One region of the Ciceribacter azotifigens genome, then DNA from elsewhere that is predicted to be linked to it. Evidence: riboswitches for the same ligand, from Rfam matches in the RefSeq annotation. Region 1 holds a riboswitch; the other holds the start of a gene.
What was found. A riboswitch is a leader RNA that binds a small molecule or an ion and turns the genes downstream of it on or off. The one in region 1 is predicted to bind S-adenosylmethionine.
Positions count from the first base shown of each region.

Region 2: another riboswitch for S-adenosylmethionine. It lies ahead of ACM6UT_RS05420 (O-succinylhomoserine sulfhydrylase); the one in region 1 lies ahead of metA (homoserine O-acetyltransferase MetA).

Region 1 is NZ_JBLQTA010000026.1:345-3,746, forward strand. It holds gene ACM6UT_RS22215 (aldose epimerase family protein) at 1-871, opposite strand, end outside; gene metA (homoserine O-acetyltransferase MetA) at 973-1,902, opposite strand; SAM riboswitch at 1,996-2,073, opposite strand; gene ACM6UT_RS22225 (thiamine diphosphokinase) at 2,213-2,863, shown strand; gene ACM6UT_RS22230 (ABC-F family ATP-binding cassette domain-containing protein) at 2,868-3,402, shown strand, end outside.
Region 2 is NZ_JBLQTA010000003.1:61,329-64,730, reverse strand. It holds gene apaG (Co2+/Mg2+ efflux protein ApaG) at 7-399, opposite strand; gene ACM6UT_RS05420 (O-succinylhomoserine sulfhydrylase) at 598-1,782, opposite strand; SAM riboswitch at 1,830-1,908, opposite strand; gene ACM6UT_RS05415 (2'-deoxycytidine 5'-triphosphate deaminase) at 1,982-3,079, shown strand; gene ACM6UT_RS05410 (ion transporter) at 3,047-3,402, opposite strand, start outside.

The DNA.
Region 1 (3,402 bases):
GGGGACCCTCAAGTCCTGCGACGGGAACGTTGAGCTTTGCGCCTGCATAAAATTGGACACCGGGCTCGGTCGTCCGCACTTCCATGGCAACACCGGAGGTGATGCTGCGAGCGATGGCTACGGTGCGCTTTTCGACGCGCGCCGGCGAAAGGCAGAAGTTGTGGTCGTAGAGAACGCGCTCTCCACCCAACTGGCGGTCCATCGGTGACATTGTCCGGAAGTCGAACGGCGTGCCGTTGACCGGACGAATTTCTCCTGTCGGGATCAGTCGGTCATCGACCGGCAGATAGGCGTCGGCGGCGAGCATCAGGTCGTGGCCGAGAGCGTCTTCGCCACCGTCAAGGTTGAAATACGAATGCTGGCAGACGTTGGCGAGCGTCGGACGATCGGTCGCCGATGTGTACACGATGGACAGGACACCGTGCTCCTGAAGGGTATAGATCGCTGTGATCGAGCAATTTCCGGGATAGCCGGCACGACCGTCCGGATCCACGATTGTCAGTTCGACACGATCAGGAGCTAGGTTGATGATTTCCCAGTTGCGCCTGGCGATGCCATCGCTACCGCCGTGGAGGTGCCCGACGCCGTTTTCGTTGCGTTCAAGCTGGTATTCTCTGCCATCCAGCTTGAAACGTCCCCCGGCGATGCGGTTGGCGCATCGTCCGGGCGTAGCGCCGAAATAGGGGGAGTGGAGCGGGTAGTCGTCGAAGGTCTCGAAGCCGAGGACAAGTGGATGGCCATGTCCTTCAAGGCGCAGGTCCTGAATCACCGTACCCCAGGTGATCACCTTCATCGTCAGCCCGCCGCCCTTGAGGGTCACCCTGTAGACCGGCTCGCCCGCCGCCGTCTGCCCAAAGAGTTCGCGTTCCATGGTTACTCCGCTCGAATTGCCGTTCATTTCCGTAACAGCTCACGCTGAGTGATCCTCAGCCCGCCACTGGTCCCGGGGAAGGGGCTGGGCCATAGCCTTCATCAGGCCGATCGGTCGATGCCGATGGCGTTCAGATCATAAGGCGTCGTCTGGTAGATCTCGTTGATCCAGTTTCCGAAAAAGAGATGCGCATGGCTGCGCCAGCGGTTCAACGGCTTCTTCGCCGGATCGTCGTCGGGGAAGTAGTTGTGCGGCACCTTGATCGCCACACCGGCTGCCACGTCCCGATTGTATTCGTCGGCCAAAGACGTCGAGTCGTACTCCACGTGGTTGAACATGTAGAGGCGGTTCGCCGTCTTCTCGTGTACGAGGCAGATACCCATCTCGTCCGATTCCATCAGGATCTCGAGCCCCGGCACCTTCTCGATGTCGGACCGGCGTACCTCAGTCCAACGCGAAACGGGAATCTGAAAATCATCGGAAAAGCCGTTCAGATATACGGAGGACGGATTCAGGATATGGTGGCGGTAGATCCCGAAGGCCTTCTCGCTCAGGAGATACTTCGGCACGCCGTGGAAGTGGTAGATGGCGGCCATCGCACCCCAGCAGACATTCAGCGTCGAATGGACGTTTGTCGTCGTCCAGTCGAGAATCTGCTGCAACTCGTCCCAGTAGGTAACCTCTTCGAAAGGCAAGGTCTCTACCGGCGCGCCGGTAATGATGAAGCCGTCAAACTTGCGATCCCTGACTTCCTCCCACGTCTGGTAGAAGGAAAGCAGATGGTCCTCGGGCGTGTTCTTGGCTTTGTGCCCGCCGATACGAACGAGGGAAAGTTCCACCTGAAGCGGCGAGGCTCCGACCAGCCGCGCCATCTGCACCTCGGTCTTGATCTTGTTCGGCATGAGATTCAGAAGGCCGATCTGCAGGGGGCGTATGTCCTGGCGGATCGCAACCGTTTCGGTCATCACGCGCACACCCTCGTGCACGAGAGTCTCAAAGGCAGGCAACGTATCGGGAATCTTGATCGGCATGTTCGAACTCGACTTTCCTTGCGGCGCAGTCACATCCACGCCTACAAAACTGCCGGCGACCTTGTAGATCGCCATTGGTCCTCGGAAAGTCCTTTGGAGCTCGCCTCGGCCCTTTAGCGATTTGTTTAACGTGGCTGCAAGCCGGCCGGCCAAATCACCACGAGTGAGGTTAAATACGCTCACGCGCCTTTTCGGTCAACGAGAATCCGGAGTGACGACAGCTCGGACGAGCCTTTGCAGCCTGCCTTCCAAGCCGGTGGGGCCACCGATATTCTTTCCTTTTCGTTAGGAGATGCGCTATGGCGGGCGCATGAGGAAAACTACCTTCACCATCCTCCTCGGAGGACACTTGGTACTGACCGAACGACTGACGTCAGCCGTCTCCGGCGGGCGCTTTATTGCGGCCGACGGTGGAATGCGCCATGCGTCGATGCTTGGCATTGTCCCGGAGCTCTGGGTTGGTGATTTCGATTCTTCGTCGGAGGCCCTCGGAGAGGCCTGGCCGGACGTCGACCGGCTCCCATATCCGGCTCAAAAGGCAGAAACCGACGGCGCGATCGCCATAGGTGAGGCGATCCGGCGTGGCGCTGGCCGGCTGGTTCTTGCAGGTGCGCTCGGAGGCGAACGTTCGGATCACGCCCTCATGCACCTCTTGCAGGCATTGCAACTCGCCAAGGAAGGATACGAAACGCTCCTGACCTCGGGCGAGGAGGAGGCCTATCCTCTGCTTCCCGGAAGGGTGACGGTGGATCTGCCGCCCGGTTCGTTGTTTTCCGTTATCGGGCTGTCGCCCCTTGCCGGGCTGTCGATCGAGAACGCGCGGTATCCGCTCCAGGACTTCTCCTTGCCGCTGGGATCGACGCGCACCATCTCGAACGTTGCCGAGGGAGCGATTACCTTGTCGCTCGACGGCGGGGAAGCAATGCTTCTCGCACGTCCCTTTGATTTGACTGGAGCATGAACCGTTGGCGCCGCCGATCCTCAAACTCGACAATATCTTCCTGTCTTTCGGCGGCACGCCGCTGCTTTCCGGAGCTAACCTGCAGGTAGAGCCGGGTGACCGCATCTGCCTTGTCGGTCGCAACGGTTCGGGAAAATCGACGTTGCTGAAAATCGCCGCCGGACTCGTGGAGCCTCAGTCCGGTGAGATTTTCCGGCATCCGAGCGCGACCGTCCGTTATCTCGAGCAGGCGCCCGATTTCGACGGATACGAAACTGTCCAGGCCTACGCCGAAGCCGGACTGGGGCCGGGAGACGATCCCTACCGGGTCGCCTATCTTCTGGAACACCTCGGTCTCAGCGGGCAGGAGGATCCCAGAAGCCTTTCGGGTGGGGAGGCCCGCAGGGCGGCACTGGCGCGTGTTCTGGCACCCGAACCGGATATTCTGCTGCTCGACGAGCCGACCAACCACCTCGACCTGCCGACCATCGAGTGGCTCGAAGGCGAGCTTCAAAAGAGCCGCAGTGCCCTCGTTCTGATCTCGCACGACCGCCGCTTTC
Region 2 (3,402 bases), on a different contig from region 1:
CGGGTCTCAGTTGAGGACTCGCAGCATGCCCGGCGCGTCGAGCGAGAAGGCCGGGATCGCCACCTCGAAGAGGTCGCCTTCATCGGTCTCCATCTGGTAATGACCGAACATGACGCCTGAGGGTGTGTCCAGAGGGCAGCCCGAGGAATATTCGTAGGTGTCGCCGGGCCTCAGCTGCGGCTGCTCGCCGACGACGCCCGGGCCGGTGACCTCATCGACCTGACCGTTCTGGTCGGTAATGTGCCAATAGCGGTTTACCAGTCGAACCGACCTGTCCGAGTGATTGGTGATCGCCACCCGATATCCCCAGACATATCGTCCGTCGTCCGGATCGGATTGCTCCTCCAGATAGTAAGGCTCGACACTGACTTCGATGTCCCGCGTCAGGGCTCGATACATAGGGTTGACCTTCTTTATGTCTCGCTAACCATATCTATCAGCTCGCCGCATCGGTCAAGGAATGCGGGCGCGCGAGCACGCAAAGTGCCGTGACTTCGTAAAATTGCTCCTAACGGCGCGACCAGTGGCTTTTGCCGCTCGGTCCGCTGACGGGCTTGCCCGGCGCTCGCAGGGGCGCCGGACAACAGGGGCTGTGGCTCAGGCCGGAACCTTGCGGAGTGCCTGTGCGAAGTCTTCCAGCAGGTCGTCGGTGTCCTCGATGCCGCAGGAGAGCCGCAGGGTGCCGCCCGAGATGCCGAGTTCGGCGCGGGCTTCGTCAGTCAGGTTCTTGTGCGTGGTCGTTGCCGGATGGGTAATCAGGCTCTTCGAGTCACCGAGATTGTTCGAGATCTCGACGATCTTCAGTGCATTCTGCAGGGCGAAGGCGGCGGCCTTGCCGCCCTTCAGTTCGAGGGCTACCAGCGTCGAGCCGCCCGACATCTGCTTGGCAATGATGTCTGCCTGCGGGTGGTCGGCGCGACCGGGATAGACGACGCGCGCGACCTGTCCCTGCTCGGCAAGGAAGTCGGCGATTTTCGCGGCGCTCTGCGTCTGCTGGCGCACACGCAGCGGCAGCGTCTCGACAGCCTTCAGAAGAGTCCAGGCGTTGAACGGCGACATCGCCGGCCCGGTATGACGGAAGTAGTCCTGGAATTCCTCGTCGATCCACTCCTTGCTCGAGAGCACGACGCCGCCGAGACAACGGCCCTGGCCGTCGATATGCTTGGTCGCGGAATAGACGACGACGTGCGCGCCGAGTTCGAGCGGCTTCTGGAAGAGGGGAGTGGCGAAGACGTTGTCGACCACCAGCTTGGCGCCGACCTGATTGGCGAGCCTGGCAACGCCGGCGATGTCGATCACTTCCAGCGTCGGGTTCGTCGGGCTTTCAAGAAACATCACCCTGGTGTTCGGACGGATCGCCTTTTCCCAGTTTTCCAGATGGCGCCCGTCGACCAGCGTACACTCGATGCCGTATTTCGGGGCGAGCGTCTCGACGACCCAGCGGCAGGAGCCGAAAAGTGCACGGGCCGCGACGATGTGATCGCCGGCTCTCAGCTGGCAAAGGATGGCGGCAGCGACGGCAGCCATGCCGGATGCGGTGGCACGAGCCTCCTCCGCCCCTTCCAGCAGGCACATGCGTTTCTCGAACATGTCGTTCGTCGGGCTGCCGTAGCGGGCGTAGATGAAACCGTCGTCCTCACCCTTGAAGCGGGCTTCCGCCGCCTCGGAGGTCTCGTAGACGAAACCCTGCGTCATGAAGATCGCTTCCGAAGTCTCGCCGTACTGAGAGCGAAGGGTGCCGCCATGGACCAATCGCGTTGCGGGACGCCAGTTCTTGCTCATGCCACTCAGCCTTTCAAACACAAAAAAACCGGTCGCGATTTCGGACCGGTTTCAAGCACCCGGTCTCTTTAGCCATTTGTTTAACGTGGCTGCAAGCCGACCGGCCAAATCACCACGGGATAAGCTTGCCTTACGCCGATCCCGGGCTTGCGTCAATTCCTCGACTTTGGTTTTGTCGGGCCAAACGGGATGGGACAAGATGACAAGGACCACGGGTATCCTGGCGGATCGCGCCATTGACGCGCTGTTCGGTGAAGGCCGGCTGAAAAGCGAGGCCCCCCTCGACGCCGACCAGGTGCAGCCGGCAAGCCTGGACCTGCGCCTCGGTTCGAAGGCGATGCGCGTCCGCGCGAGCTTCATGCCCGGTCGGGAGCACAAGGTTGCAGACAAGCTCGAACGCCTGACGTTGCACGAGATCGATCTCGAAGACGGGGCCGTTCTGGAAACCGGCTGCGTCTACATCGTACCACTGATGGAGAGCCTCGACCTGCCGCAGGACATGTCGGCCTCGGCCAACCCGAAGAGCTCGACCGGACGGCTCGACATCTTCACTCGCGTGATGGTCGACCACGCCCAGGAGTTCGACAAGATCCCAGCCGGCTACCGTGGACCTCTCTATCTCGAAATCAGCCCACGGACGTTTCCGGTTATCGTGCGGCGTGGATCACGCCTGTCGCAGATCAGGTTCCGCGTTGGCCATTCCTTGCTGAGCGACACCGAGCTGCTCGATCTGCATCAGGCGGAGACGCTCGTCGCGAGCGAAGTGCCGAACGTCTCGGGCGGTGGCATTGCGCTGTCGATCGATCTCAAGGGCAGCGGCCCGGACGGTCTGATCGGTTATCGTGGCAAACACCATACCTCCGTGATCGACGTCGACCGCAAGGCGGCCCATGACGTGCTCGATTTCTGGGAACCGCTCTACAGCCGCGGACGCGACGAACTGATCCTCGATCCGGACGAGTTCTACATCCTCGTTTCGCGGGAAGCCGTCCACGTACCCCCGCTCTTCGCAGCAGAGATGACGCCCTACGATCCGCTGGTCGGCGAATTCCGCGTGCACTATGCGGGCTTCTTCGATCCCGGTTTCGGTCATGCGAGTGCCGGTGGCGCCGGCAGCCGCGCCGTCCTCGAGGTCCGCAGCCACGAGGTGCCATTCATCCTCGAACACGGGCAGGTGATCGGACGGTTGGTCTACGAACACATGCAGGAGCGTCCGGCAGGCCTTTACGGCACCGGTCTCGGCTCCAGCTACCAGGCGCAGGGGCTAAAGCTGTCCAAGCATTTCCGGACTGGCTGACGCGCGCCGCAAAGCCGCGACTTCGCTGCGCAGTTCTCTCAACTCCGCAAGGATGAGGTCCTGGTTGTCCTTGAGGTCTTCCTGGTCGCCTGCGCTCGGAATCTCATGCTCAGCCTGCATGGACGAGACGATGATCCCGATGAAGAGATTGAGCACCGTGAACGACGTCGCGACGATGAACGGAATGAAGAAGACCCAGGCGAGCGGGTGAAGCGTCATGACCGGTCGCACGACGTCGCCGGTCCAGCCTTCGAGCGTCATGACCTGGAAAAGCGTGAAGGCGGACTTGCCGATATTGCCGAAAAGTTCAGGAAAATCCGCGG